DNA from 2 places in the Mycobacterium camsae genome. Region 1 is predicted to be linked to the other one. Evidence: predicted binding sites of a transcription regulator. Region 1 holds the regulator's gene; the other holds the start of a gene.
The links. The regulator LexA, encoded in region 1, represses DNA repair genes until DNA is damaged. The targets are predictions, from matches to a motif close to CGAACANNTGTTCG.

Region 1 (15,627 bases):
ATCGGCCGAGATCTGCCCAACATGCTGCGCATCCTGAACGACCTGCCGGAGCCGACGGCGTCCTCGGCGTTCACCCGCACCCTGCGGGCGGTCGTGGACTGGCGTGGCCAGATCGTCACCATGCTCGACCGATGTTATTTGACCGAAGCGATTCCGGTGCAGATCATCTGGGGCGAGAAGGACTCGGTGATTCCGGTCCGGCATGCCCACATGGCGCATGCCGCGATGCCCGGATCCAGACTCGAAATCTTCGAGAATTCCGCCCACTTCCCATTCCACGACGACCCGGCCAGGTTCCTCGACATCGTCCAACGCTTCATCGACACCACCGAGCCACCCGAATACGACCAGGCAGCCCTACGGGAGCTGCTGCGCAGTGGTGGCGGTGAGCGCACCGTGTCCGGACCCACCGACACCCGCGTCGCGGTTCTGAACGCCATGGGAGCCGACGAGCGCAGCGCCACCTGACCGGCCGTCGTATCGTCGGGCCATGAGCATCGACGTCACCGTCCTACGGGTGTTGACCGACGCTGACGGAAACTTCGGCAATCCGTTGGGTGTGGTCGACGCCAGCTTGGTCGACCCCGCCGATCGGCAGCGTGTCGCATCCGAATTGGGTTACAGCGAAACCGTCTTCGTCGATCCGCCCAATGCGGGCGCATCAACCGCGCAGGCGACCATCTACACCCCACGCACCGAGTTGCCCTTCGCCGGCCACCCGAGCGTCGGAGCGTCGTGGTGGTTGCTGCGGCGCGGAACGCCGATCAACACCCTGCATGTGCCCGCCGGCCTCGTCCGGGTGAGTTATGTCGACGACCTCACCGCGATCAGTGCGCCGGCGGAGTGGGCTCCGGAGTTCGCCATCCACGATATGGACTCACCAGAGGCGGTGCTGCAGGCCGATCCCGCCGATTTTCCCGACGACGTCGCACACTATCTCTGGGCGTGGTCCGACGAGGGGTCGGGGTCGATCCGCAGCCGGATGTTCGCGTCGAATTTGGGGGTGGCCGAAGACGAGGCGACCGGCTCTGCGGCGGTGCGGATCACCGAGTACCTCAGCCGCGATCTCGTAATCACGCAGGGGCTGGGATCGCTGATCTGGACCACCTGGAGCGCGGACGGTTGGGTGCGGGTCGCCGGGCGAGTTGTCGACGACGGTGCGCGGCAGGCGGGCTGACGTTCAGCTTTCCCGGTGGAGCACCGCGGCCACGTGATGCTGCTCGGGCTGCCCCACCGCGCCCATCCGCAGCGAGTAGGAGAGCTCGTCACCAGCGATCCGGAAGGAGCGGCTCAGTGCCGTCACTTCTTTGGCGGTCGGGGTCAGTGCTATCGCGCTGGTCGCCAACTCCAGTTCGACGACACCGTCGACAACCGTGTACGTGCCCAGTTCGATCTCAGCGATTCCGCTGGGATGAGCAAGGACGAACTCGATCTTCGCCGGCTCAGGCACGCGCAGGTAACCCAATTCGGCGTGCAGAGGTCTGCCGTCGGAGGCCGCCTTGGTCTTTTTCGCGTAGACCAGAAACGGCTTTCCCACGTGCGTGAAGGCGATTTCTTCGAAGTACTCGAACGGCTGGATGGTGGGGTACTCCCCCGCCCCCTTCCCGGACCAGGTGCCCAGCAACGGCGCCAGTGCTTCCAGGTCGGGATGTAGGTCTTTCGGCATGTAAGGAGCCTAGGGCTACGCTCAGCCCGGCGTCGACACGTTGCGGTGGGCGCGCAGGGCTTCGATCTCCCGCTCGAAGTCGTCGGCTGAGGAGAACGACCGGTACACCGAAGCGAACCGCAGGTACGCGACTTCGTCGAGGTCACGCAGCGGACCCAAGATGGCAAGACCGACCTCGTGGCTCGGTACCTCCGGGCCTGCGGCACGAACCGAATCCTCCACCTGTTGCGCCAGGAGGTTCAGCGCGTCGTCGTCTACCTGACGCCCCTGGCAGGCCCGGCGTACGCCACTGATCACCTTCTCCCGGCTGAAGGGCTCGGTGACGCCACTGCGCTTGACCACGGCCAGAACGGCGGTTTCGACGGTGGTGAATCTGCGCCCGCACTTAGGACACGAGCGGCGGCGGCGGATGGCCTGACCTTCGTCGGTCTCCCTCGAGTCGATCACCCGGGAATCGGGATGCCGGCAGAACGGGCAGTGCATAGCCGCTCCTTCGCCGCGCCTGACGTGGGGTACCGCAGAACCCCCACGAGAGTACCTGTGCGGCTCCTGGTGTGGCCAACGTTGGCGCTATTGGTCCCGAAGCCGACGATGACGGCCGAGGGACGTTGGCGCGGCGCGTTATTCACCCGCTACCGTGCGGTTCACCCGATCGGGGCGATCAACGTCTGGCCGGCGGACACCGCGTTGGAGTCCAACGCATTGAGATTGCGGATGCGTTCCACGACGTCATGAACCGGCGCGCCGGGTGCGACCCGCGTCGCCAGTTGCTGCAGCGACTCCCCTGGTTCCACGCGCACCACGGCGAGCGCCGCGGGCACCTGCGCCGCCGTGTCGGCCGGTTCGTCGTTCAGCACGCTGCCGAAGTTGGCCATCAGCCCGAGCCAGAGCGTGGTGACGCCGGCCAGCAGGGCCAGACCCATCGTCGTCAACGCGGAGACCGGACGGCGCCGGTGCGATGCCGTCGACATTGCGACGCCGGTGCCGAAGTAGCGCAGCGGCGCGCCGCCCGGACGCGCCGGACCAGGCCTGTTCGACCGGCTCTGCCCGGCACGGTAAGCAGGCGACTCGTCGATCGGCCTGTTGGCAGGCCTGGTCACCAGCCGCTGGGAGTTCCAGGTGCGCTGCGGGCCCGCGTAACTGATTGTCATGTCGGTTGCCTCCGGTCGACGAAATATCGCTCGTGTGTTCGACCCTAGTCGCTCAGGTGTTCGATTTCGAACACCTGAGCGACGCGTGTCGTACGAGCAAAACGGTAGACCTCACCACCGACAAGGCTTTGTCGGTGCAACCAGCTGGATGAATTCCGGATACCCGATCCGGCCGAAAGTTACACACTTGTGATTCCGCAGATCCGGGGTGGCGAGGCGGGCCGTCCCGGCACGGCGACACGCGTGTCGAACACATGTTTGATTCTTCGGTCGGGTCCGGTTACATTCAGTGGCATGAGCGACAGCAACGACCCCCCAGCGGACAACCGATTGCACGCCGTGGACGCGACGCTGACCGAGCGCCAGCGCACCATCCTCGAAGTCATCCGCGCTTCAGTCACCACTCGCGGTTATCCGCCGAGCATCCGGGAGATCGGTGACGCCGTCGGCCTGACGTCGACTTCCTCGGTGGCCCATCAGTTGCGGACCCTGGAGCGAAAAGGTTATCTGCGCCGCGACGCCAACCGGCCCCGGGCCGTCGACGTGCGCGCGGCCGATGACGCGGTGACACCGCCCACCACCGAGGTGGCCGGGTCGGACGCGTTGCCGCAACCCACCTACGTCCCGGTGTTGGGCCGCATCGCCGCAGGCGGTCCGATCCTGGCCGAGGAGGCCGTCGAGGACGTTTTCCCGTTACCGCGTGAACTGGTCGGCGAGGGAACGCTGTTCCTGCTCAAGGTCGTCGGCGACTCGATGGTGGAAGCCGCCATCTGCGACGGCGACTGGGTGGTGGTGCGTCAGCAGCACGTCGCGGATAACGGCGACATCGTCGCCGCCATGATCGACGGCGAGGCTACGGTCAAGACGTTCAAGCGGGCAGGCGGTCAGGTGTGGCTGATGCCGCACAATCCGGCATTCGATCCAATCCCCGGAAATGACGCGACCGTGCTCGGCAAGGTCGTCACCGTCATCCGCAAGGTATAGCGGCGCAGACCCTCAGTCGGCTCTGACGAACCCGTTAGCCTGCGCGACGGTCTCGCTGGCAAACCAGAGCTCAGCCAGCGTGTCGTGGTACAGCGCGCTGTTGGGCGTGTAGTACAGGCCGAACCGGGCGCTGGCTTTGATCGGGTAGCCATCGGGAGCGCGGTAGGGGTCGTCGTCCAATGGCAGGTGAATGGTGGGGCGTGACGCCGCACCGTCCGTCACCGGCACTGCGGCCTGCGGTGCCGCGGCGTAAGCCGCCTCCGCTGCAGCCGGCGCGTAGCCCGGGTCATCGGCGGCGGCATGCCGCCCCTTCCTCGGCCCGGGCGTCTCGGCTGCGCCCCGGGCCCCCACGTCGGGCACTTCGTCCTCCACGGGGCCTCCCCGGGGGTAGAAGATGTCGGGGAATTCCTGTTCTGGGGGGGCTTCGGGAACCGCGAAGTCCGGCGCCGCGGGACCCTGGGTTGCCGGCACCGACGACTCCACCGCGAAGTGCTCCGGCGAAACCGCTTCCGTAACCTCGGGCCCACCCTCGACGAGCTGGCCGAAGGCGCCGCGCGTCACGATGGGCGTCGGGGTGGTGTCCACCGCGTCGGGGTCTTCGAAACCTTCGAGTTCGTCGACCTCGTCATACTCCCCGAACTCGGAGTCCTCCTCGGCGCCCGCGGCGTAATCGTCGACGTATGCGCCCTCGTCGTGCTCGTCGTACTCGACCGCAGCCCCGCCCGCTCTGGACCAACTCACCCGTCCCGGGGAGCCGTACTCCGGCACCTCGTGATCTTCGGGGTGGTGCTCGACGGGTGGGAAGCGCTCGGAGCCATAATCGACGTCATCGTGCGTCCAGCGGCCGTCCGGGCCGGCACCGAACTCCTCGGCCACGTCGTGTCCGTGATTGTAGGCAGGCAGCTCGCGAGCGGCCCGACGGCGGCGCAGGCCGAACACCACCAACACGACCATCAGGACCAGCAGCAGCACCGGCACCACCGCCGCCAACCACCACCAATGGAAGGTGAACGTCTTGCCCGAGGGCGGTGAGGCGGACGTACTGGGTTGGTTCTGCCCCGACACCTGCAGGCCGGACAAGAGGGACGCAAGGTTGGCGGGATCGGTGGTGAAAGTGTTCTTCGCGCGATTCCACGAGACCTTGCCGCCGGTGAATTTCTGCGACACCACATCGCCGTCCACCGTCTGGTCGCCGACGGGCGCCCCGAGTTTGCCGGTGGCCCCCTTGAGTTTGTCCCACGCAGCTTTCATCGCCCCGCGCACGACGAACGCGCCGTGCTCGGGAGTCCAGAAGATCACCGGTTTGTCGGCCGCGGAGAAGGTGGCGATCCGGCTGGCGGGGGTGATACCGCCGTCAGCCTCGTTGGCGACCGGGAAGCCCAGGTCGCTGCTGACCGGACCGCCCAGCGACTCGTACTTCTGCAGGATCGGGCCCTCGACGGCATTGGCGCCGGTTGCCGGGCTGAAGAAGATCTTCCCGCCGTTGAACTCCTGAACGATGCCGTCGCCGCCGATCGGATTGGGGCCCCCTTTCTTGGCGCCCAGTGGACCGTTCGCGCCACCGGCGGCACGCCAGGCCATGTTGATGGCGGCCGTGGGGTCGATCGCGATCTGTAGGCCCTTGAGCTGGTCGGCCAGCGCCGGCGGGTTGGTGGCGAACTCCTTGGTCTTCCTGTTCCAGGACACCTCCCCGCCGGTGAACTTCTGAGTCGCGACCTCGCCGTCATAGGTTTCATCCCCGGTTGGAGCTCCCAACACCCCGCCCGAGCTGCCCAGCTTGTCCCACGCGGCGTTGAGCGCGCCGCGGACCACGAACGCGCCGTGATCGGGCGTCCAGAAGATCACCGGGTTGTCGCTGGCCGCGAAAGTGCTCACCCGACTGTCGGGTCCGGCGAGTCCAGGAACCTCGTTGATGGTCGGGAAACCGAGGTCGCTACCGGCCGGACCGCCCAGTGACTCGTATTTGTCCAGGATCGGGCCGAACATGTACTTGGCGCCGGTGGCCGGCGTGAAGTACATCTTGCCGCCGTCGAAGTCCAGGGCGAACCCGTCCCCGATGGGATAGACGTCGCCTTTTCTGGCGCCGAGCGTCGACGCGGCACCGCCGGCCTTGTCCCACGCGGCCATCATGGCCGCCTCGGCGTCGCCGATGGGCGACGCAGCCGCGGTGGGCGCCAGCAACGCCAGGGCCAACCCGGTGGCCAACGTGGCGGCCGTCAGGCCCGCCAGCGCACGTCCAACCAACTTGCTCAATTGACCCCTCTGCCCGTTCACCAAGCCTCCCAGCCGATGCCCTGCCCACCTGGCGAGCAGGCGGATTCACCGCCGTGGGCCGTTTCCCAGCCACGATGCGCATCGCTACCGGGCTCGCATAACTTTGCTCTAGCGAACGAGATATGCGAAGTCAAATCGTACATAGTGCGGAAACGGATACCGAGCCGATGTCGAATTGATGCCGCGCCGCGCTCGAGTCGCGAGAAACCGCGCTGCGCCAGGGACAGCCATTGGGTTACCGTGCCGGAGACAATATCCCGCCTGGCATGCCGGCCGACCCCGTGAGAGGAAAACCAGCGCGCATGGGCGTTTCCGGACTCGGCTGGGCCATCACCATCGTCCTGATCGCCGGGTTGATGCTGTTCGACTACGCCTTCCAGGTACGCAACACGCACGTGCCGACGCTACGTGAAGCCGCGATCTGGTCGACAACCTATATCGGGATTGCGGTGCTTTTCGGTATCGGCGTCGCCGTCGTGGGCAGCCCGCGTATGGCAATCGAATATTTCGCGGGCTACCTGAGCAACGAAGCCCTCTCAGTGGACAACCTTTTCGTATTTCTGGTCATCATCAGCAGTTTCGGAGTTCCGCGGGTGGCACAGCAGAAGGTGTTGCTATTCGGGATCGCGTTCGCGTTGGTCGCTCGGACCGTATTCATCATCTTGGGCGGCGCACTCATCAACAACTTCAACTCGGTCTTCTACCTGTTCGGCCTGGGGCTGCTGGTCATGGCCGGCAAGCTCGCCAAACCGGCGGAGGCAGAAGACCATACCGCCGACAACCTGATCATCCGGTTGGCCAACCGCTTCCTGCGGACGTCGAAGGAATACGACGGCGACGGGTTGTTCGTCGTCGAGGACGGTAGACGGGTCATGACCCCGCTGCTGTTGGTCATGGTCGCCGTCGGCGGCACCGACTTGTTGTTCGCATTCGATTCGGTCCCGGCAATGTTCGGTCTGACTCAGAACATTTACCTGGTTTTCGCCGCAACCGCGTTCTCGTTGCTGGGTCTTCGCCAGCTCTACTTCCTGATCGACAACCTGCTCGACCGACTGGTCTATCTGACCTACGGCCTGGCCGTGATCCTGGGCTTCATCGGCGTGAAGCTGATTCTGGAAGCGTTGCACGGCAACAACCTGTCGTTCATCAACCACGGCAAACCGGTTCCCGTAGTAGAGCTGAGCATCACGGTGTCGCTGTTGGTGATCGTCGCCGTCTTGGTCATAACGACGGTCGTGTCGTTGTTTTCGGCTCGCGGACGTAGGCAGAACGCCGTCAGCCGGGCCCGCCGGCACGCAGCGGAGTATCTGACCCATGCGCAGGATCCGGTACAACGCGCCAATGCCTATGCCGAACTACTGCAGGCTGAACACGAGATCGACACGCTGACAGCAAGATTCAACGGCAAGGTCAAGCAAGACGAGGAACTCGCGGCGCTACTGCAACGCGTCCACGATGCCCACCGCGAAGCGGGCTAGCCGTTACACGCCGAGTCCGCGGCCGATGATCTCTTTCATGATCTCGGTCGTGCCGCCGTAGATGGTCTGCACCCGGGCGTCGAGATAGGCACGGGCAACACTGTATTCACGCATATAGCCGTAACCGCCGTGCAATTGCAGGCAGCGGTCGACCAGGTGAACCTGCTTCTCGGTGGCGTACCACTTGGCCATGGCGGCCTGCTCGGCCGTCAGCTTTCCCTCAAGGTGCAGGGCAAGGAACTCATCGACCATGATGCGCACCACGGTGGCCTCGGTGGCCAATTCGGCCAGCAGGAACCGGCTGTTCTGGAAGCTGCCGATCGACTTGCCGAAAGCCTTGCGCTCCTTGGTGTATTGCAGCGTCTCTTCCAGCACGCTTTCCATCGCGGTGGCGGCCATGACGGCGATGTTGATCCGTTCCTGGGGCAGGTTCTGCATCAGGTAGATGAAGCCCATCCCCTCCTGACCGAGCAGGTTCTCCACCGGCACCTTGACGTCGGTGAACGACAGTTCGGCGGTGTCCTGGGCGTCCAATCCGATCTTGTCGAGGTGGCGGCCGCGTTCGAAGCCCTCCATGCCGCGCTCGACGACCAGCAGACTGAAGCCCTGCGCCCCCTTTTCCGGGTCGGTCTGCGCCACCACGATCACCAGATCGGAATTGATTCCGTTGGTAATGAACGTCTTTGAACCGTTGAGCACGTAGTGATCGCCCTCTTTGACCGCCCGGGTCTTGATGCCCTGCAGGTCACTGCCGGTACCCGGCTCGGTCATCGCGATCGCGGTGATCAACTCACCGGTGCAGAACTTGGGCAGCCAGCGCTGCTTCTGTTCGTCGGTGGCCAGGTGCAGCAGGTAGGGCGCGACGATGTCGTTGTGCAGACCGAACCCGATGCCGCTGTAGCGCCCACGGGTGGTCTCCTCGGTGACGATCGTGTTGTACCGGAAATCCGCGTTCCCACCGCCGCCGTACTCCTCCGGTACCGCCATGCCCAGGAAACCCTGTTTGCCGGCTTCGAGCCACACCCCGCGGTCGACGATGTGGGCCTTCTCCCATTCGTCGTGATACGGCGCGACGTGGCGATCAAGGAAGGCGCGGTAGGACTCCCGGAACAGGTCGTGCTCGGGTTCGAAAAGTGTGCGCTGGTACTTGACGGCGCTGCCCATGGGTGCGACCTCCGGCTGTCATAGGTGGAAGACTCTTACGCCCAACATATACCAACCGGGCGGTTGGTCGGTGGGCACGTCCGCCGCCTAGGCTTCCGACCCGAACTCACGCAGCGCAGCGGCCAGCGCCACCGGGACCCGCGCCTGAATTCGGGTGCCCTCGGCCTGGTGTTCGGCCTGGTGAACGCGCCCGTCGGAGTGCACCCGCGCCACCAGGTCGCCGCGGTCGTACGGGATGACGACATCCACGGCGGTGTCGGTCGGCACCGCAAGTTCGGCCATCCGCCGCCGCAGCGCGTCGATGCCGTCTCCGGTGCGGGCGGAGACGAACACCGCGCCGGGGAGTTCGTGCCGCAGTCTGGCCAACATCAGATCACCCGCGGCGTCGATCTTGTTCACCACCACCAATTCCGGCGGCGCCTCGGCCCCGTGGTCGGCGACCACGTCCGAGATCACCTGACGGACCGCGCTGATCTGGGCCAGCGGGTTGACGTCGGAGCCGTCGACGACGTGCACCAGCAGATCCGCGTCGACGACTTCTTCCAGGGTGGAGCGGAACGCCTCGACCAACTGGGTGGGCAGGTGCCGGACGAAACCGACTGTATCCGTCAGCACGAAAGGCCGTCCGTCGTCGAACTCGGTGCGCCGGGTGGTGGGTTCCAGCGTGGCGAACAACGCGTCCTGGACCAGCACCCCGGCCCCGGTCAGCGCGTTGAGCACGCTGGATTTGCCGGCGTTGGTGTACCCGACGATGGCGATCGACGGCATGTCAGCGTGCAGGCGCCGGCTGCGCTGAGTGTCGCGGACTTGCTTCATGGCCCTGATCTCGCGCCTGAGCTTGGACATGCGTTCGCGGATGCGGCGCCGGTCGGTCTCGATCTTCGTTTCACCCGGGCCACGAAGACCCACACCGCCGCCGCTGCCGCCGGCTCGACCACCGGCCTGCCGCGACATCGACTCACCCCAGCCGCGTAACCGCGGCAGCATGTACTCCATCTGCGCCAGCGAGACCTGCGCCTTGCCTTCCCGGCTGGTGGCGTGCTGGGCGAAGATGTCCAGGATCAGCGCGGTGCGGTCGATGACCTTGACCTTGACGGCCTTTTCCAGCGCGGTCAGCTGCGCCGGCGACAGTTCACCGTCGCAGATCACGGTATCGGCGCCGGTGGCCAGCACGACCTCGCGGAGCTCCTGGGCCTTGCCCGAGCCGATGTAGGTCGACGGGTCGGGGCGATCGCGGCGCTGGATCAGCCCTTCGAGCACCTCAGAGCCGGCCGTTTCAGCCAGCGCCGCCAGCTCGGCCAGGCTGGCCTGATTGTCGGCCGCGCTGCCCTCGGTCCAGACACCGACCAGAACCACGCGTTCCAGCCGCAGCTGGCGGTACTCCACCTCGGAGATGTCGGTGAGTTCCGTCGACAGCCCGACGACCCGGCGCAGCGCCGAACGGTCTTCAAGGGCAAGCTCGCCGGTGCTGGGTTCCGGTCCGGTGGGATCGGGAAATTCAGAATGTGAGTCAGAATTTTTCATAGGCAATGAGCAATGTTGCACGCCGAATGGGCGTCGTGCATCCGATTTAACGCTCTTGGGCGCGCCACCATTTCCCGCTCACCTCACCCTGCGCCACCAGTACGGACGGCCCGCGCAGGAAACTCGTCGCTTCGGTGATCGTGACGGTGACCTCACCACCGGGAACCCGCACAATCAGCACGCCGGTCTCGGCGCCGGTGGTCGCCAACGCTGCGACGGCGGCCGCCACCGTTCCGGTGCCGCAGGAGCGGGTCTCACCCACGCCGCGTTCGTGTACCCGCATGCCGACCGAGCCATCGACGGGGACGGTGAGCACCTCGACGTTGACGCCCTCGGGGAACTGTTTGGTGTCGAACTGCACCGGCGCCGCGACGTCCAGTGCCGCCAGGGCGTCGAGTGTGAGCTGCGGATCCACACACGCCAGGTGCGGGTTCCCGACGTCGACGGCCACGCCGGTGAACCGCCGGCCACCCACCACCGCGTGGCCGGTGCCCAGCTTGTTCGCCTTGCCCATGTCCACGGCGACTTCGGCCTCCGTCGCATCGGCGTGGTGCAGGGTGACCGGTCGCGGCCCGGCCAGCGATCCGACGACGAACTCATCGCGCGATTCCAGACCGCTGGCCCTCAGATAGTGCGCGAACACACGCACCCCGTTGCCGCACATCTGGGCGGTCGACCCGTCGGCGTTGCGATAGTCCATGTACCAGTCGGATTCGGCGACCCCGTCGGGCAGCCGGTCCAGAACTCCGGCGCCCCGCGCCGCGCCGGCGGTCGTGACCCGCAGGACACCGTCGGCGCCCAGGCCGCGGCGCCGGTCGCACAAGGCGGCGACCCTCGCAGAGGACAGGGCAGCCCGACAATCCAAGTCGGGCAAGAGCAGGAAGTCGTTCTGGGTGCCGTGGCCCTTGGCGAACTTCATGGGCGCCGCTCCTTGATGCCGACTCGATCCGGGCCGGCATCTTCGTCGCCGGCGCGCTTCACCAGATCAGATTACGTGCCGCCAGTTCCGCACCGCCTGATCGACGGCATCGGCAGCCGTCGGATCGATCCAGTGCACGCGGTGGTCGCGGCGAAACCAGGATCGTTGGCGCCGCACGTAGCGGCGGGTGCCGATGAAGGTCTGCTCCTGCGCCTCGCTCAGCAGTTGCGGCGTCCCGCCGGCATCCAGGGCCGCCAGCACCTGCGCATAACCCAGCGCCCGCGACGCGGTGACCCCGTCGCGCAGCCCGCGGTCCAGCAGCGTCCGTACCTCATCGACCAACCCTGCGCCGAACATCAGCTCGGTGCGCCGCGCCAGACGGTCATCGAGAACTGTTGTCTGGCAATCTAATCCGACGATAGCCGTTCCCCATCGGGGGGCACCGATGCGCGGTGCAGATGCCGCGAAGGGCTGCCCGGTGAGTTCGATCACCTCTAGCGCACGCACGGTACGCCGGCCGTCGGTGGGCAGGATGACGGCCGCCGCGGCCGGGTCGCATCGGGCAAGTTCGGCGTGCAGGCGGGCGCCGCCGATCTCGGCCAGCCGCTGCTCCCAGCGCGCCCGTACCGCCGGATCGGTCGCGGGGAACGTCCAGTTGTCCAGCAACGACTGGATGTAGAGCATGGAGCCGCCGACCACGACCGGCACTGCTCCCCTGCCCTGGATGGCTTCGATATCGGCGACCGCCGCCTGCTGATAGCGGGCCACGGTCGCGGTTTGGGTGACGTCGAGGACGTCGAGTTGATGGTGTGGAATACCACGGCGCCGGTCGACGGGCAGCTTGGCTGTGCCGATGTCCATGCCGCGATAGAGCTGCATCGCGTCGGCGTTGACGATTTCCGCCGCACCGCCGAGCCGTTCGACCACATCCAGCGCCAGCTCCGACTTGCCGGCGCCCGTCGGGCCGATGATCGCCAGCGGTCTCACGGCTGCCAGACGCCGGCGAAGTACCCGACCCCGTAGGGCGCGCCGCGGTAGAGCTCCTTGGCCGAGCGCGGCCCGGGCTCGACCAGCCCGGCCAGCACGCCGAAAGCGACCCTGCCGAGGATGCGCCGCGGCAGGCGACTCAGCGCCGCGACATCGCCGGCGGCCAGCGCGTCGTCAAGGAGTTGCTGAGCACCGGCGCCGCCGGGGTCGTAACCGCCGGGCGCCCTGGCGGTCAGGGTGTTGGCACCGTCGGCCACGATCAGCACACCGGTCGGGTCGGTCTGTGCGTCGATGTCGGCCCGCAACCGCCGACCGTGGGCCACGGCCATGACGGGGTCTGCGTCGGCTGCGTAGACACGGACTTCGGCGGAGCCGTCGGGTCGCGCCCGGCCACGCACCCAGGCCGCCATCAGCGCACACAAGGGCATGCCCCTGACAACGCCCGGCTCCGGCGACAGGCGGACCGGCACGTCGACGCCGAAGCCGGCGAAGGTGCCGACGCTGTCCCGAGTCACCACCGCGTCCACCCGATCGATTCCCACGGCGACCCACCGCCTCGGCAATACCGCTGCCGCGGCGACGACGGCTCCCGCGAGGTCGGCGACTTCGGCGCCGGCAGCTCCGGCGAGTTCCGGCACGAGCACCGGTGCGCACGGGACGATAGCGACGGCACTCAGCACGCCATCAAACTAACGCCTCCGCAACCCGGGGGTGTCCGGGGCCGCGGCGTCCGAGCCTCGCGTCAACCGTCGGCGGCAGTGATGACCGCAGCGCCCTTTTCCGGGCCGCCGGCCAGGTGAGCTTCTTCGGCGTCGGCTTCCATGTTGGCGGCCTCGCCGCGGGCCAGCGCCACCGTCGCGATGATCACCGACGCAGCGGCGATGGCCAGCACGATGGCTTCCGGGCCATCGGCCTCCAACGTCTCGCCGAGTACCAGGACTCCCAGAGTCGTCGCCACCACGGGCTTGGCGACGGTCATCGTGGGCAACGAGGCGGTCAGCGAACCAGCGCGGAAGGCCGACTGCTGGAAGATCATTCCGCATAGCATCACCACCAGCCACGGGAAGAACTCCGGGGCGCTCACGGCGGCCCAGAGACCGTGGTGGTGCAGGACGTCGACCACTCCCTTGGTCAGAACGGCGAACAACGCCAGCGACGAACCCGCCACCAACGCCAGCAGCGCCGCCGCCTGCGGTCGGCCGGACCACACCTTCGCGGCGACCACGCACGACACCAAGATCGGCCCCATGACGGCCGCGACGACTATCCAGGTGCTCAGCGGCGCCCGGTCATGGCCGGCGGTCGGATCACCGACGATGATCACCACCGCAAGAGACGCGGCCAGCAGGCTCGCCCACAACCACTGCGACCGGGTGATTTTGTGATGGGACAGCCGGGCATAGATCGGCAAAGCGAACAGCAGTGCCGTCACCTGCAGCGCCGTCACCAGCATCACCGATGCCCACACCAGCGCCATGGCCTGCAGGCTGTAATTGAGCACCGCGCACCCGCCGCCGGTCCACCATTTGGCATCGCGCAGCGACATGCCGAACAGCTTGAGGTGGCCAACCTCTTCGTCGGTGATCTCGTGAGCTGAGCGCTGGCGAATCACATCCCCGGTGGCCGATGCCAGCGCTGCGAACAACGCGATTATCGCGGCGATTCCGACCATTGACATGGCGACCCTCAATTCCCAACGTCACCACCGGCGTTCCCGCGATGTTCGCCGGCGGTTCATCGAATACTCTATGGCTCTGCCCATGCTCTGAACAGTGACAATGCTCCGCTCAGACTTTCCGACCGAGCTCAGATCCTCCCAGAACCAGCTATGCGGCAGCTGTGAAAGTCCGACCGGAGCGTCCTAGGTAACGGTACCCAACGGCGCCCGATCGCTATCAGGCGCAACTCAACAGGAACCGTTTTGTTACCCGCCACCGTCGGGGCGGCGATGTCAGGAAACAGCCAACCGACCTGCGGTTTCCACCGGGTGCGAGGGTTCCATCATGGCCGCCTCGTCCCGGGCCAGGGCCACGGTGGCGACGATCACCACGCTCACCGCGGCAACCAGGCTCAGTACCTGGCCCTCTCCGGCGTGCACCACCTCGCCCAGCACGGTCACTCCCAGCACCGACGCGATCACCGGCCGGGACACGGTGATCGTCGGCAGCGTCGCGGTGAGCGCCCCCCGCCGCAACGCCGATTGCTGCAGCATCAGCCCGATCGGCAGCACCACGATCCAGGCATACAGTTCGGGCGTGCGCGCGAGCTGCGCGAAGCCTGTGCCGAGTTCAGCCACCACACCCTTGGTCAACACGGTGAACACGGCCAGTGCCGCCGCCGAGCCCAGCGCCAACAGGATCGCCGAGAGCGTGCCCGAAGCCAGCCGCGCGCCCACCACACACAACAGCAGGCCCGGGACCATCACCGCGGCGACGACCACCCACATGTGCAGCGGGGCCCTGGCGTACCCGGCCGTGGGGTCACCGGCCAGGACGATGACCGCCACGGCGGCAGCCAGCAGGACCGCCCACATCCACTCCTTGGCCGTGCAGCGGTGGTGGGCCAGCCGGGCATCGATCGGCAACGCGAACAACAACGCGGCGGCTTGCAGCGACTGGACCAGCACCACCGACCCCATGGCGAGGGCCAGCGCCTGGAAGACGAAGCTGCCTAATGCCGCCAGGCTGCCCAACCACCACTGGACGTGGCGCAGCGACAGTTGGAACAACGTGAGATGCCCGACGTCTTCGTCGGTGACCTGTTGCGCCGAACGCTGCAGGACCACATAGCTGACACCGGCCAGCAGAGCCGCGCACAGTGCCAGCAACGTCGCATATTCGACCCCGTGATCGACGTTGTCCACTGCTGACCTCCCGCCGACAACCGGGGCTATATCTCCCGTTAGCGGTTCAATAATGACCGGTGTCCGCTGGATAAGAGGCACAACCGCAATTTCCGGCCGAAATGGCAGCCCGAAACACGGTATTCGCGCGCCGCCCGACGGCAAAGGACGCAACACAGCTAACGGAACGGCTCCAGCGCGGGGCGGATGCTGCATTATTGGTGCGTCCGGTTCGGCGAGGAATTACCGTCATGGTTGCTTAACCGCGCGATGCGGTAGTTAAGTCGACCGGGTGGGGTTACCGGTGCATTTGCCCGTTGTGTTGAGGAGTCGACGATGAGCTCCGCGCGAGGTTCGCGAGTGGGGACCCGATTCGGGCCCTACTTCCTCAAGCGGCAACTCGGCAGCGGCGGTATGGGTGAGGTGTACGAGGCGGTCGACACCATCAAGCAACGCGTCGTCGCGCTCAAGTTGCTCAGCGAGCGACTCAGCCACGACCCGGTGTTCCGGATGCGGATGCAGCGCGAAGCCCGCAACGCCGGCCGGTTGCAGGAACCGCACGTCGTGCCGATCCACGACTACGGCGAGATCGACGGACAGTTGTACCTGGACATGCGCCTGATCGAAGGCACTCACCT
Region 2 (15,627 bases), 910 kb from region 1:
GCATCGCGCCCTCGCCGGCGATCTCCTCCAGCTCGGCTTCCCTTGCGGCATATGCCTTGTCAGCGTCCTCGAGCAGTGCCTCGAGCAGTTCCTCGCGGGTCAGATCGTCGCGGTCGGAGTCGGCGTCCGGATGGGTGAGCGACTCATGGCTGATGCCTACCGGGTAGAGCGTCTTCAGCGCCGTCCACAACGCGTCCAGATCCCAGTCCTCGGCGTAGCCCTCACTGGTGGCGCCGTTGACATAGGCGGTTATCACATCGCGGAGCATGTCCAGCGCCTGCTCTTTGAGGTTCTCCCCCTCGAGGATGCGGCGGCGCTCGGCGTAGATGACCTTGCGCTGCTGGTTCATCACCTCGTCGTACTTCAAGACGTTCTTGCGCATCTCGAAGTTCTGCTGCTCGACCTGGGTCTGGGCGCTCTTGATGGCGCGGGTGACCATCTTGGCTTCGATCGGCACGTCGTCGGGCAGGTTCAACCGGGTCAGCAGGCTCTCCAGCGCGGCCCCGTTGAACCGGCGCATCAGCTCGTCACCCAGCGACAGGTAGAACCGCGACTCACCCGGGTCGCCCTGGCGGCCGGAACGGCCGCGCAGCTGGTTGTCGATCCGGCGTGACTCGTGCCGTTCGGTGCCCAGCACGTACAGGCCGCCGGCCTCGATCACTTCGGTGGCTTCTGCGGTCGCCTCTTTCTTGACCTTGGGCAGCTCCTGGTGCCACGCCTCTTCGTATTCCTCGGGGGTTTCCACCGGGTCCAGGCCGCGTTCCCGCAACCGCTTGTCGGTGAGGAAGTCGACGTTGCCGCCCAGCACGATGTCGGTTCCGCGGCCGGCCATGTTGGTGGCCACGGTGATGCCGCCCCGCCGGCCGGCCTCGGCGATGATGCCCGCCTCCTGCTCGTGATACTTGGCGTTGAGGACGTTGTGTGGGATGCGCCGCTTGGTGAACTGGCGCGACAGGTATTCCGAGCGCTCGACGCTGGTGGTACCGATCAGGACGGGCTGACCCTTCTCGTAGCGCTCGGCGACGTCGTCGACCACCGCGATGTACTTGGCCTCTTCGGTCTTGTAGATCAGGTCGGACTGGTCGGTGCGGATCATCTCCTTGTTGGTCGGGATCGGCACCACGCCCAGCTTGTAGATCTCGTGCAACTCGGCCGCCTCGGTCTGGGCGGTACCGGTCATGCCGGCCAGCTTGTCGTAGAGACGGAAGTAGTTCTGCAGCGTGATGGTGGCCAGCGTCTGGTTCTCGGCCTTGATCTCGACGTGCTCCTTGGCCTCGATGGCCTGGTGCATGCCCTCGTTGTAGCGGCGACCGATCAGCACACGGCCGGTGAACTCGTCGACGATGAGCACTTCGCCGTTGCGGACGATGTAGTCCTTGTCGCGGTTGAACAGCTCCTTGGCCTTCAGCGCGTTGTTGAGGTAGCTGACCAGCGGAGAGTTGGCCGCCTCGTAGAGGTTGTCGATGCCGAGCTGGTCCTCGACGAACTCCACGCCCTTCTCGTGCACGCCGACCGTGCGCTTGCGCAGGTCCACCTCGTAGTGGGTGTCCTTCTGCATCAGCGGCGCCAGCCGGGCGAACTCGGTGTACCAGTTGGACGCACCGTCGGCCGGGCCGGAGATGATCAGCGGGGTGCGGGCCTCGTCGATCAGGATGGAGTCGACCTCGTCGACGATCGCGAAGTTGTGCCCGCGCTGCACCAGATCGTCCAGCGAATGGGCCATGTTGTCGCGCAGGTAGTCGAAGCCGAACTCGTTGTTGGTGCCGTAGGTGATGTCGGCGTTGTAGGCGACGCGGCGCTCCTCCGGCGTCATCTGGGCCAGGATGACCCCGACGTCCAGGCCGAGGAAGCGGTGCACCCGGCCCATCCACTCGCTGTCGCGTTTGGCCAGGTAGTCGTTGACGGTGACGACGTGGACGCCCTTGCCGGCCAGCGCGTTGAGGTAGGCCGGCAGCACACAGGTCAGGGTCTTGCCCTCACCGGTCTTCATCTCGGCAACGTTGCCCAGGTGCAGGGCTGCGGCGCCCATCACCTGCACGTCGAACGGACGCTGGTCGAGCACCCGCCAGGCGGCCTCGCGGGCCACCGCGAAGGCCTCGGGGAGCAGGTCCTCGAGGTCCTCGGGGTTTTTCTCGTCCGCGAGACGCTTTCTGAACTCGTCGGTCTTGGCCCTCAGCTCCGCGTCGGTGAGTTTCTCGACGTCGTCGGACAACGTGTTCACATAGTCGGCCACCTTCTTGAGGCGTTTGACCATGCGACCTTCACCAAGGCGCAGCAATCTCGACAGCACAGCTTTATTCCCCTGTTGGGTAGGAGTCTTTCAGGCGACCCCCATCCTAGGTGAAGAGCTGATCAGGCCAATCTGATCAGGCCGTAGTCGTAGGCGTGCCGACGGTAGACCACCGAAGGACGTTCGGTCTCCTTGTCGAAGAACAGGAAGAAGTCGTGCCCGACCAGCTCCATCTCGTAGAGCGCGTCGTCGACCGACATCGGCTTGGCCGGGTGTTCCTTGACCCGGACGACCTGCCCGGGCTCATGGTCGAGCACAGCACCGTCGTGTTCGTGGGGTTCGGCCGGCTCGGCGGCGAATGCCTTCTCCGGCGGTGGGAGCACCGCGGTGGCCTCGGCCAGCGACACCGGCGTCTTGTCGCCGTAATGCACCTTGCGGCGATCCTTGCCGCGCCGCAGCCGGTTCTCCAACTTGGCGACGGCGGATTCCAGCGCGGCGTAGAAGCTGTCGGCGCAGGCCTCCCCGCGCACGACCGGGCCGCGCCCGCGGGCGGTGATCTCTATGCGCTGACACGCCTTGCGCTGGCGGCGGTTGCGTTCATGGTCGAGCTCGACGTCGAAAAGATAAATGGTCTTGTCTAATCGCTCGCACCGGGCGAGCTTCTGCGAAACGTAGATGCGGAAATGATCGGGTATCTCGACGTTGCGTCCCTTGAACACGATCTCGGCGTTGGCCGTCGGTTCGGCCTGTTCTTCGGTTCCGGATGCGGCTAGGACCTGTTCGGAATCCGCGGTGAGCCTTGGCATTCGTGACAACTCGTTTCTCTTTTCACGTCACACGCGACCTGCGTGCCCGGCATTCATTTCAGATACGCGCCGACGAGGTTAGAGCGGTATAGAGGAGCCACCGCCGCAGGCTGCCCGCCGGAGCAAGAGACCGTATTCTCACCTCCTACCGCGGGTGCTGGTGGTGTCGACGTTAGCCGTTGTTCGCCTCACCTTGCCACCCCATTCGCAGACCTGTTGCGAGTTCTTCACGCTGCGGCGACGGCGAGAACCGCGGCGACCCGCACTCCGGCGGCCCGGAGCACCCGAACGGATTCGCGCGCGGTCGCTCCGGTGGTGACGACGTCGTCGACGAGCAACACCTCGGTGCCCGGGCGCGAGCCGCGCAACCGCACCCGGCCGGCGACATTGCGTTCGCGGGCCGAGGTGTCCAGGCCCACCGAGTCGCGCGCCAGGGAGCGCATCCGCAATGCGGCGGCGACGGCGATGTCCGGATGGCCCGCGACCGCCGCTTCAGCCAAGCGGGTGACGGGGTCGCCGCCGCGCCGGCGCGCCGCAGCGCGCCGGGTGGGCGCCGGCACGAGCGTCAGCGGGGTGTCCACCATCCCCCAGCACAACAACCGGTGGACGCCGACGGCGAGCGAACGGGCCAAGGGCGTGACGAGGTCACCGCGGCCGCGCTCCTTGAGCGCCAATATGGCCTGGCGCCGGACGCCGGCGTAGCGGCCCAAAGCGAACACAGGGACTTCCGGATCGATGCGGGGACTCACTACCAGCGGTTCGCCGGGTTCGACATTGAGGGCGTGGGCGCACACGGGGCACCATCGGGTTGCCGGCGCTCCGCAGCCGCCGCACAGCAGCGGCACGACCAGGTCAAGCAAGTCGAGCATGCCCCCAAGTGTCACCGCCGGGGCTGACAAGTCCGGATGGAGACCGACTTGTAACCAAACACTGACCGACTTGCGCACGCGCGCTTACGTTTACGCGCTGGTGGCAGCCCTACCATTCGAGCAGCGACGTCCTATTACCCATCCGACTAATTACCCGAATGAGAGAGAAAGCCATGCGGGCGGCAATCCGGTCTCTGCTGGTGTTCATCGGGATCACTTCGACGGTGATCGCCGGGCACGCCGGCGTCACGCTGATGGCGGCGAGCAAGCCGAGCGGCTACTCCGACATCGCCGCGATCCTGCCCGTGCGCGGCTCAGTCGTGGGCGTGGCGCACCCGGTGGTGGTGACCTTCGGCGCTCCGGTCGCGAACCGTGAGGCCGTGGAGCGGGCCATCGAGGTGTCATCGACGCCCGCGATGAGCGGCCGGTTCGAGTGGGTGGACAGCAACGTCGTGCAATGGGTGCCCGACCGGTTCTGGCCGGCGCACACCACCGTGGCGCTGTCGGTGGGCGGTCTGCGCACCGAGTTCAAGACGGGTCCGGCCGTCGTCGGCGTCGCCGACATCACCAACCACACCTTCACGGTCAGCGTGGATGGGGTGGAGGCGGATACGCCGCCGCCGGCGCTGCCGGCGCCGCATCATCGGTCGCATTTCGGCGAAGCGGGCGTGCTGCCGGCGTCGATGGGCAGACCCGAGTACGAGACGCCGGTGGGCACCTACAGCGTCCTCGCCAAGGACCGCTCGGTGATGATGGATTCGAGCAGTGTCGGCATTCCCGTCGACAACCCCGATGGCTACCGGCTCCAGGTCGACTACGCCGTGCGCATCACCAATCGGGGCCTGTACGTCCATTCGGCTCCGTGGGCGATCAACGCGATGGGCGTCGAGAACGTCAGCCACGGATGCATCAGCCTGAGCCCCACCGACGCGGAGTGGTATTTCAACACAGTCCACGTCGGCGACCCGGTGATCGTCAAAGAAGGCGTCCCAGCAGTGGACAGCGGCAAGGAAGCCGATGTGAAGCCGATGCAGCCGTCGACGCTCAACCCGGACCGGCCGCCCAGCTAAAAGGGTGGGGGTTCGTTGTCGGGTGGGGCGGGGCCGTCGGTGGTGTGGTGGGCGGCGATGCGGGTTTGGTGGTTGGCGCGGCGTTCGGCGGCCACGCGTTGGGCGCGGTCTTGGGTGCGGGTGCGCCGGCGTTGGGGCATCATCGCAGTGCGTTGGGCGCAGTAGTCCTGCGGTGGGGTTTGGGCTTCGGGGGCGGGCATCCCACCCACGGCGTGGCACAGGCTGGGAAACAGCAAGGCACTGCCCGGGGTGGTGACGTGGGTGTCCCCGGCCGGGGAGGTCAGGATCAAGGTGCCGTCAGCGAGTTGTTGTTCGCTCCAGCCCCAGAACGTTTTCAGCAGGTGGTGAGTGCGGCAGTAGCACTTGAGGTTGCCGGCATGGGTGGGCCCGCCCCGGGCATAGGCGATGGTGTGGTCGAGATCGCAGCCAGTGGCCGGCACCTCACAACCCGGCCACCGGCACGTCAGATCCCGGGCCCGCACGAAAGCGGCCAACGCGGCCGACGGGGTGTAGTGGGGTTCGGGTGCGTGGTAGCCGGGGTGGATCAGCGGTACCCGCTTAGCGGTCAACGCCAACTCCGCTAAGAGTTCGGCGGTGATGAGGTCCTCACCGCCCAGCACACACCCCGGGACGTCACTGTGGCCGTTGAGGGTGGCCTGTTCGGCGATCACATGGATCACAACCGGCGAGGACGCCTTACCCCCGCCCGCGGTGCAATCGTCGCGCCCGCACTCACAGCCCAGCCGGGTCGCTCCGGCGGCCAGCGCCCCCAACGCATCGGCGCGGCGCTGGGCCAGCGTGCGCGGATCATTCGGGCACACCGTGGCCGCCAACCCCGACAGCCGCGCATCGACAGCCTGAGCGTCGGTGGCACGCAGCCGCCCATCAATCTGAGACAGCCCCTCATACACGCCGCCGATCCACACCTCCCGCTCGGCCTGCACCTTCTGGCGGCGCCGCACCGCATCCACATCGGCGCGAGTCACGATCGCGTCCACCTTCTGCGACAGCCGACCCCGACTCAGCGACGGCCAGCGCGCCACCCGCGCCGCGATGGCGGCATCCACCGCCGCCAGCACCTGCGGGTCCTCGATCAGATCGGTGCGGAACACGATCGTGGAAAACGCCTCCAGATCGATGTCCCCGGCACAAAACACCGCCGCCACCGCCGGCAACCGCTCCCGCATCGCCCGGGCATACCGCAGCTTGGTCTCCGCGCGCCCCTGGCTGATCTTCTGCCCCGCGGCCACCTCCCCCGCCACCGCCTTGAACGTGTCGATCGCCCACTGCCCCGCCTCTGCACCCGGCACCAGGCGGTGGGCGAACAACTGCCCGATCGCCACCAACTCCGCAGCCATGTCCTGGTTGACCGAGCGCGCCGCCCCCACGATCCGCGCCATCCAACCCACCGATTGCTCAGTCTCCTCCAACAGAGCCCGCCGGTGGGCCAACACCTCCCGATAGCCGTCATACTCCGCCATCCCCGGCGCAACGAACGGCAATCTATCGAACATACGTTCTATAGTACCTGCTCACCCCGACACCGCGGGTGTCATCTCCCAGGGCATCGGTGACAGTTGGCGTGTCAGGACTTCGGTGACGTTTCGTCGCTCTTGGGGCATGGACCGCGGGGTCGTGCGTTGCCGACGTAGGTCACCGCGGGTGCGGGTCTTGTGTGCTCGATGAGGACTTCGCCGATCAGGTCGGCGACGATGATCTTGTCGCCGTTGGTGACGACCAGGACCTGATCAAAGCCGCGTCATCCATCGACCTTGTACTGGACCCCCGGCAACGGGATTCCCTGACTACTGCGCCGGCGCGCCCACCGCCCCACACGCCGGAAGAGCCGTCGTCGTCCCTGCCAGCACCGCCGGAATGGGTGCCGCGGGCACTTCTGCCGCCGCGGCTTGGGTCGGCGTCTGCGGGCCCGGCAGCACGACCGGGTCGGCTGCCTTTCCGGCCGACGGATTCATCGGCGCCCCCTTACCCGTGCCGGCCTGGGTCACTATCGGAACGCCTACCGGCGCACCGCCGACAGCCCCGGCCCCGGCGCCCGCCACCGGTACCACCGGCGCCACCGGAGGCACGACAGGAACCGGCGGGACAACGGGCACGGGCGGCACCACCGGCACGACCGGCGCCGCCGGCACCGGCCCGGGCAGCACCACCGGCGCCGCCGCTACCGGCCCGGCAGCGAAGCCCAACTGCTGCTCGATGCAGTTCCCGCCACCGGTTCGCAACGGAGTCGCCACCACACCCGGGCTCAGCGCCAGCGCAGCCCCGCACAGCCCGGCGCCCGCGGCGACCGCTACGCAGAATCGATCGAAATTCCGCAACGCCAACTCCATTCATTCGCCCCGATTGTCCCCGCATTGATTGACAATGGGGAACCGTATCGGCGCGCTGAATTCCTGCCTAGAGCCCTAAGTTGATGGATGCCGAACCGATGCCAACCACCGGCCGTGCCGTGACAGTGTCTTTCCCGAATAGTTACGCGGGGAACGGTTTTGACGGCCAAAGCTGTGCTACCTGGCCGCACCGACACCATTTGCCAGGCGAACGAGGAAGCCGAAAAAACGGGGTTGGGAGGCGTTCCGCAAATCTTTGCGGGCAAATTACATCAGTGTAATTTATACTTATGGAATTCAGGACAACACTCAAATCCGAGCCGTATATCGATGTACTCGGCAGGGCCCGCCGAAACCAATCGAGCGGGTGAGGCGGTGGCCGCGTCGTGACGTCGCTGCCGCGGTCGACATGGGCTACGCCACTACGCTGCAGCGAGCTCAATTCACGATCAACGCCCCGTTGTTACCGGGTAAGCCTGGGCTGCCACCGGGCCCCCAGCGCCCCCGGCACCCCCGGTGCCCGGGATGCCCGCAACGGGATAGGCCGCCACATCGCCGCCGTTGCCGCCACTGCCGCCTGAAGTGTTTGCTAGGTTGCGGTTACCACCGACGCCGCCATCGCCGCCCACTGCCGTTTCCGTTGCTGAAGAACTGAATTCCAACACTCCGGCACCGCCATCCCCTCCCGCGCCGCCATAGGTGCCGTTGCCGCCATTTCCTCCCCGTCCGCCAACGGCGACATAGCCGCCTATCGCTTCACCGCCCCGACCGCCGTCACCGCCACTCGCCGCAGTGCCGGTCCCACCGTCGCCTCCATCGCCGCCGCGGCCGTGGCCAGAAAAGGTAATAGCCATACCGCCATCTCCGCCCGATCCGCCCGCATTTCCGCTGCCGCCACCGCCGCCGCCACCGCCGGTGTAGCTACCGGTCGACCCCTGGCCCAGATCGATCACGTCACCACCGCGACCGCCGGCCCCTCCGATGTTGCTGCTACCACTGCCGCCAGCCCCACCATCGCCCGCGGTGAATGTTCCACTGCCATTCGTCACCCTCACCTCCCCGCCTTGGCCACCGGCGCCGCCGGAGAATAGTGCCATCACCACCGCTTCCGCCCACGCCACCCGCAGCGGTGGCGGAGCTTCCGATGCCTAGCCCGACATTGCCGCCCGCTGCGCCGGCTCCACCTGCACTCCCGCCGCCGCCGGCCCCGCCACCGCCCCTGCGTAGCTACCGGTCGAGTCCGGACCCAGATCGATTGCGTTACCACCCGTGCCCCCGCCCCTCCGAGGTTGCTGCTGCCGATGCCACCAGCGCCGCCATCGCCGCCGACAAAAGTTCCTTTGCCGTTCGTTACCCAAACCTTCCCACCATCGCCGCCGGCGCCGCCGAAGAAGGAGCCATCACCACCGTTTCCGCCAACACCGCCCTTACCGATAGCCGTGCTGCCCTTGCCCAGGAAGACATCACCGCCCACTCCGCCGACTCCGCCTACAAGGCCGCCTGAAGCGCCTGACCCGCCCGCACCGCCAAGCGCGGTACCAGACGCGGCCGCGTTGCTGAGGGACGCGCTTCCGCCGATACCACCGGTCCCGCCGGTTCCGATTACCCCGGGGGTCCCGCCGGACCCGCCGGCCCCGCCAGTAGCGCTGCCAATGACAGAGTTCGACGTCGCCTCACCCCCGGCTCCACCGACTCCGCCGCCGTCACCGCCCGCTCCGCCAGTACCGCCGACAGCATTTCCGCTGGCAGCTGCATTGGTGATGGTTGCGGCACCGCCTGCCCCACCCGTTCCGCCGTCGACGCCATCAGCCCCGGCCCCACCGATGGCGTCCCCGGTTCCACCGTTGAACGCTGCGCCGCCATGCCCGGCTTTGACACCTACCCCGCCGTGGCCACCAACGGCTTGGGCGGCGGACGCAGCATTGCCGATCGTCGCTACCCCCGTTCCCGCCATCTCCGCCCAACCCGCCACCAGCACCGATGTTGATGCCATCGGCGCCACCACCGTGGCATCCCACCCGGCCCCACCGACCCCCCGGCCCCACCGGCACCACCAGTTCCGCCGTGACCACCAGCACCGCCATGACCGAACTACCGGCCCCCGGAACCGCCAGACCCGCCAACACCCGCGTTGCCGCCGCCACCACCCGGCCCACCCACGCCACCTGCCGCGGTCGAGGTTCCTGCGCTACCCGCCGCTCCGACCGCACCAGCCCCACCGACACCCTCGGCCCCACCATCGCCGAACCACACCGCACTACCCCCGGCACTGCCAGCACCGCCACTAACCGTGGCAGTCCCTATCCCTCCGGCGCCGCCAGCGCCCCCAGCGCCCCACAACCAGCCCCCACTACCACCGGCACCACCGTCACTACCTCCGATACCACCGGCACCTCCGACCCCACCGGCACCGATCAATCCCGCCGCACCACCGGCGCCACCTGACTGCCCCGTAGCGCCCGAGCCCCCAGCTCCGCCATTACCCCACAACAGCCCCCCGGCACCACCGTCCTGACCGGTCCCCGGCGCCCCGTCGACGCCGTTACCTATCAACGGCCGCCCAAACAACCACTCGCCAGGCCGATTGACCAGACCCAACACCGCATCCTGCGCCATCTGCAGCGGTGAGGCGTTGAACCCCTCTGCAGTCCCGTAAGCAACCCCCGCGGCACTCAACGACCCCACGAACTGGTCGTGAAAAGCCGCCGCCTGCAAACTGAGCACCTGATAAACCTGACCATGACGCGAAAGCAGAGCCGCGATCGCCGCTGACACCTCATCACCCGCAGCAGCCGCCACCCCCGTAGTCGACAACGCCGCCGCCGCAGTGGCGGCATCCAACGACGAGCCGATCCGACCAAATCCTTCGCGACGGTCGCCAAAGCCAGGGGCGCAGCGATCACATGAGACATCGACCAACCTCTGAGAAGCTCGTCTCAACGACCGGTCCATGGGCCGGAGATGCAAAATTATGTGGCGATTATGTGGCGCGCCCCGCCATCGCAGAACGACTTATCGACCGATCAGCCGCAAAAGTGGTGGACGAAGGATGGCTTCGACGACGAGCTGGTGCCCACGAAACGCCTCCATTCCCCGGTCAATCCGAGCCCCACCACAGCGACGGCCAGCTAAAGCTCAGCGCACCCTGACTCAGCCGCGTGATCAAGTCCTCGAGCGCCCGCAGCGGCAGCTCCATCCGCCACTCCGGCAGCAGACCGGACAGGTGCAGCGATTCCGACGTCAGTTCGACTCCGGTGATCATCAGCCCGTGTGGCAACTCCGGCAGCTGAACCTGATAGGACGGCGTGCGCAACGGCAGCTTCCACCGCCGCTGCCCGGCCACCACCGCGCGCGGGCGCAGCCACAACGTCGAACCGACCACGTCGGCGTCGACCTCGAGACCGCCGAGACCGGGTCGTCGTGCCCAGCTCAGTCGTGCCGTCCCGTCCTCCCCCGATTCGCTGCGCAGGTGCGGCGCCGCCTGCTCCAGCACGTGGTCGAAGATGTCTTTGGGCAACTCTGTGTTCAACTCCGTCGGGGCCGCTACGACCAGCGGCGGCACCCCGGGACGGATATGCACGTTGCGCATAAGGGCGACCGCGCTCTGCAATCGGTTGTCGGCCCAGCGGATGTCGCGGGCGGCCACCCGGACTTCCCCGAGCTGGCCCACCGGCAATCCCTGTGGATCCAACTCCGATTCCAGTTCCACGACGGTCAGCGTCACGTCTTGATCGCCGATGCGAACCGTGACTTCCTTGCCGACCAACAGCTGCTGCAGCGTCGCGAACAAGGTCCGGTACGGCATCGCCACCGCATGCGCGCCCACCGACGGTATCCCGGTCGACGACCACAGTGAGGCGAGCATCTCCAAGGCGCGGAACGGGTCGTCCCAGCGCAGGAAGGGAACCTTGGGCGACATCGGCAAGCTCCTCCTCACCAGCAGGGTAGCCGGTGGGTTCAGCGGTCGATACGGCTATCCCGGTAGGACCGGCGCGGCCCCGCCGATCATCAGGCCGGCCACCTCCGACCAACCCTGTTGGTTTTCCGCGGCGGCCGCCGAGTACATCAACACTCCTTGCGGACCGGCGACGTACACGGTGGACGGATTGGCCGCGATGGCGAACAGGGGGATCTGCAGACCGCGGGCGGGCGCATCGGAATTGACGCCGTCGAGATTGACATAGGACACCGGATGGGTCGCGTCGTTGCGGGTCACCACGATGTCGTCGCCGGTTCGCCAATACAGCGACACCACCGAGGTGCCGAGTCCGAAACCCAGCCGCCGTGGATAGGTCAGGGCGAACTGGCCGGCCTGGGTCTGCTCGACCCCGGCCAGGATGACCTGTCCACCGATCACCATCGCCGCGCGGGTCCCGTCGCGGGACAGCTGCAGATCGCTGATCGGTCCGGGGAAGCGCGCCGCCACTGCGGTGGAATCCACAGGGATCCGGGCGGGTTGGCCGGAGGCGGGTTCTTGAATGGCTCGCAGCACGTTGTTGGCGTCGACCACCACCCACACCGCGTCGTCCAGTGACCAACTGGGCCGCGACAGGTTGTGCCCGTCGGCGGACTGCACCGCCTCGCCACCGAGGTCCCCGATCCACAGCGACGCCGCCATGTCCGGAGCGCCCCGGCGCAACGTCACCACCGACGCCACCTGCCGCCCGCTGCGCGACAGCGCGGCGCCGGTCTGATCGCCCATATGGCCGAAAGCTCCCGGCACCGTGGTGATGTGCTGTCCGTCCAGCTCCACCAGTGATCCGCCCACCAGCGCGTGTAGGCCCGCGCCGGCGCCGTCGGCCACGCCCGGATCGGTGGCAGCGACGTCGGAGGTGTTCCAGCCCTGGGCGAACCGGTCGTCCAGCGGGGCGCCGTCGGCGTTGATCACATACGGTCCGCGAATGTCGGCCCGTGCCAGCGTCCAGATGATCTGGGCGGCTAGCAGTGCCCTGCTGTGCGGGTCCGTCGTGGACAGCTTCTCCAGTTCGATGCGGGCGCCGCCATAGCCCTTGCCGACGCCACTCTTGCCGCCGTCGGCCCTGGTGACCGGCCCACGTAAGCGCAGCGGCGGAGCCAGCAGGTTGCGCACCGTGTGCGCCATCTCCGGGCGCGGCCCGGCCAGCAGCTTGGAGATGAGCTCGGTGGCCAGCTGGTCGTGATCGGACACCGCGACGTAGCGCGGATCGGGCACCACCGTCTTGCCGGTGGGGTCGGCGAAGTAGAGCGTGTTCCGCTTGTAGGTCGACTGGAACTGCTGCCAGTCCAGGAAGACGCCGTTGGGCAGCCGGTCGATGCGCCACCCACCGGAGGTCTTGATCAACTCGATCGGCCCCGGGTCCGGCAGCTGGCCATCGGCGGTCTCGAACACTCCGATGTCCGACAGCGAGCCCAGGATGTCGGCGCGCATGGTCGCTGAAACCTTCTCGGCGCCACGGGTTTCGACGAACACCACATGGTCAATCAGCAGCGCGCTACCGGCGTCGTCCCAGGAGTTGGAGGCCGACTGGGTGAGGAATTGCCGGGCCGCCAGATGCCGGTTGGCCGGGTCGGCGGTGGCCTTGAGGAATTCGCGCAACAGCACGTCGGGGTCCATGCCCGGTGTGGGCTTGGGCAGGTTCGACGGCGCGGGCCGCTCCACGGTGCCAATAGCCTGCGGCGCCGACGAACTGGGCACGCTTGCACAGCCGGCCAGCACGCTCACCGCCATGAGCAGGGCACCCAGCGTCCGCCTCATCCGGCGTGCTCCCGGGTGCGCTGATCGACGACCGAAGCCGGGCTGCCCGCCGGCGCCGGCTGCGGGATCGGCTTCATGGGCAGCGGGCTGGTGGTGACCTTGTGCCCGCGCACCAGCGGCAATGTCAGCCGGAAGCAGGCCCCCTGACCGGGCTCGCCCCAAGCCTCCAGGCGGCCCTGGTGCAGCCGGGCGTCTTCGATGCTGATCGCCAGTCCCAGCCCGGTGCCCCCCGACCGCCGCACCCGGGACGGGTCTGACCGCCAGAACCGGCTGAACACCAGCTTCTCCTCGCCGGGTCGCAGGCCCACGCCGTAATCGCGGACGGTGACGGCGACGGTGTCCTCGTCGGCGGCCATCCGGATCCGGACCGGCTTGTGCTCGGCGTGGTCGATGGCGTTGGCGATCAGGTTACGCAGAATGCGTTCCACCCGGCGGGCATCGACCTCCGCGATCACCTCGTCGGTCGGCATGTCCACCAGCAGCTCGATGCCGGCCTCCTCGGCCAGGTGGCCGACGTTGGTCAGCGCCTTGTTCACGGTGGTGCGCAGGTCGAGCGCCTCCACCGACAACTCGGCGACGCCGGCGTCGTGGCGGGAGATCTCCAGCAGATCGTTGAGCAGCGTCTCGAAGCGGTCAAGCTCGTTGACCATCAGTTCGGTGGAGCGCCGCAGCGCGGGATCCAGGTCCGAGCTGTGGTCGTAGATCAGGTCGGCAGCCATCCGCACGGTGGTCAGGGGCGTGCGCAGTTCGTGGCTGACGTCGGAGGTGAACCGACGTTGCAGGTTGCCGAACTCTTCGAGCTGGGTGATCTGGCGCGACAGGCTTTCGGCCATGTCGTTGAACGACACCGCCAACCGGGCCATGTCGTCCTCGCCGCGGACCGGCATGCGTTCGGACAGATGCCCCTCGGCGAAGCGCTCGGCGATCCGCGACGCCGAACGCACCGGAACCACCACCTGACGCGATACCAGCAGCGCGATGCCGGCCAACAGGAGCAACAGCACCAGGCCGCCGGTCGCCATCGTGCTGCGCACCAGCGTGATGGTGGCCTGCTCGTTGACCAGCGGGAAGATCAGGTACAGCTCCAGGTTGGCCACCCGCGACGAGGTCGGCGTGCCGACGATCAGCGCCGGCCCGGAGAAGCCGTCGGTGTGCACCGTGGCGTACTGGTAGGCGGCCTGCCCGGCCTTGACGAAGCCGCGCAACGCGTTGGGCACCTGGTCGACGGGCCCGGCGGTAGAGGCGGCGCGCGGGCCGTCTCCCGGCACCATGAGCACCGCATCGAAGGCGCCGGCCAGCCCGGCTCCGGAGGCGGGATCGGTCTTCGAGGTCAAGGTGTTGCGGGCCAGCTGCAGGCTGCTGTCCAGGGAGCGCGTTTCTTCACCGTTGACGATGCCGCTGACGGTGTTGCGCGCTCGCTCGATCTGATCGGTGGCGGCCTTGACCTTGACGTCGAGCACACGGTTGGTGACCTGGCTGGTCAGCACGAAGCCAAGCGCCAGGATCACCGCCAGCGACAACCCCAGGGTCAGCGCGACGACACGCAATTGCAGGGATCGACGCCAGACCACGGCGACGGCTCGGCTCACAGCGCTCAAGCCGCGCGGCAGCGGGCCGGAACGCCCCCAGCGACCTCGACTACGTCGTGGGGAGCGCCAGATCACCTACACCGCACTCTCCCGGCCGCCGGATCACGGGGGGCCGGCCTTGTAACCCACTCCTCGAACGGTCAGAACCACGGTCGGGTTCTCAGGATCCTTTTCGACCTTGGCACGCAGGCGCTGGACGTGCACGTTCACCAGGCGGGTGTCCGCCGGGTGCCGGTATCCCCAGACCTGTTCGAGCAGCACATCACGAGTAAACACCTGGCGGGGTTTGCGCGCCAATGCGACCAGCAGGTCGAACTCCAGCGGCGTCAGGGAGATCTGCTCGCCGTTGCGGGTGACCTTGTGGGCGGGCACGTCGATGTCGACGTCGGCGATGGACAGCATCTCGGCCGGCTCGTCGTCGTTGCGCCGCAGCCGCGCCCGCACCCGCGCGACGAGTTCCTTGGGCTTGAACGGCTTCATGATGTAGTCGTCGGCACCGGACTCCAACCCGAGCACCACGTCCACGGTGTCGGTCTTGGCGGTCAGCATGACGATCGGCACGCCCGAGTCCGCACGCAGCACCCGGCAGACGTCGATGCCGTTCATGCCGGGCAGCATCAAGTCCAACAGCACCAGATCCGGGCGCAACTCGCGCACCGCGGTCAGGGCCTGAGTGCCATCGCCGATGACCGCGGTGTCGAAACCCTCCCCACGCAACACGATGGTGAGCATCTCGGCCAGCGAAGCGTCGTCGTCGACGACGAGAATCCTTTGCCTCATGGAGTCCATGGTGTCACCAGATCAGGACAAAACTCGGCTACCACACGCGTGTTTCTCGATTGATAGGCCCAAATAGCACCCAAATTGTGCTAAACGACCGTCAATCGGGTTACCGAGGCCCTCCGAGGGACGTAGCCAGCCCTGCCGGATCGACCTCCGCGTCCACCACGAGCCAGCGCCCGGACCAGCCCGCGGCGGCCA

Region 2: a site for LexA is predicted at 6,483-6,496, ahead of JX552_RS07455 (HNH endonuclease signature motif containing protein). Genes of this name have one in related genera too.

What each region holds. Positions count from the first base shown of each region.
Region 1 covers NZ_CP070973.1:2,654,599-2,670,225, reverse strand. Annotated here, with positions in the region: gene JX552_RS11415 (alpha/beta fold hydrolase) at 1-468, shown strand, start outside; gene JX552_RS11410 (PhzF family phenazine biosynthesis protein) at 491-1,177, shown strand; gene JX552_RS11405 (peroxynitrite isomerase) at 1,181-1,666, opposite strand; gene nrdR (transcriptional regulator NrdR) at 1,688-2,149, opposite strand; gene JX552_RS11395 (LysM peptidoglycan-binding domain-containing protein) at 2,311-2,817, opposite strand; gene lexA (transcriptional repressor LexA) at 3,112-3,801, shown strand; gene JX552_RS11385 (LGFP repeat-containing protein) at 3,814-6,075, opposite strand; gene JX552_RS11380 (TerC/Alx family metal homeostasis membrane protein) at 6,378-7,553, shown strand; gene JX552_RS11375 (acyl-CoA dehydrogenase family protein) at 7,557-8,717, opposite strand; gene hflX (GTPase HflX) at 8,805-10,241, opposite strand; gene dapF (diaminopimelate epimerase) at 10,288-11,160, opposite strand; gene miaA (tRNA (adenosine(37)-N6)-dimethylallyltransferase MiaA) at 11,227-12,147, opposite strand; gene JX552_RS11355 (class III extradiol ring-cleavage dioxygenase family protein) at 12,144-12,827, opposite strand; gene JX552_RS11350 (DMT family transporter) at 12,890-13,825, opposite strand; gene JX552_RS11345 (DMT family transporter) at 14,099-15,010, opposite strand; gene JX552_RS11340 (serine/threonine-protein kinase) at 15,326-15,627, shown strand, end outside.
Region 2 covers NZ_CP070973.1:1,745,185-1,760,811, reverse strand. Annotated here, with positions in the region: gene secA (preprotein translocase subunit SecA) at 1-2,290, opposite strand, end outside; gene hpf (ribosome hibernation-promoting factor, HPF/YfiA family) at 2,353-3,036, opposite strand; gene JX552_RS07465 (ComF family protein) at 3,264-3,896, opposite strand; gene JX552_RS07460 (L,D-transpeptidase) at 4,079-4,975, shown strand; gene JX552_RS07455 (HNH endonuclease signature motif containing protein) at 4,972-6,456, opposite strand; gene JX552_RS07450 (hypothetical protein) at 6,781-7,311, opposite strand; gene JX552_RS07445 (hypothetical protein) at 7,773-8,420, opposite strand; gene JX552_RS07440 (hypothetical protein) at 8,420-9,316, opposite strand; partial or broken gene JX552_RS33240 (PE family protein) at 9,622-10,176, opposite strand; gene JX552_RS07430 (LmeA family phospholipid-binding protein) at 10,421-11,242, opposite strand; gene lpqB (MtrAB system accessory lipoprotein LpqB) at 11,297-13,057, opposite strand; gene mtrB (MtrAB system histidine kinase MtrB) at 13,054-14,721, opposite strand; gene mtrA (two-component system response regulator MtrA) at 14,749-15,435, opposite strand; gene JX552_RS07410 (dTMP kinase) at 15,536-15,627, opposite strand, start outside.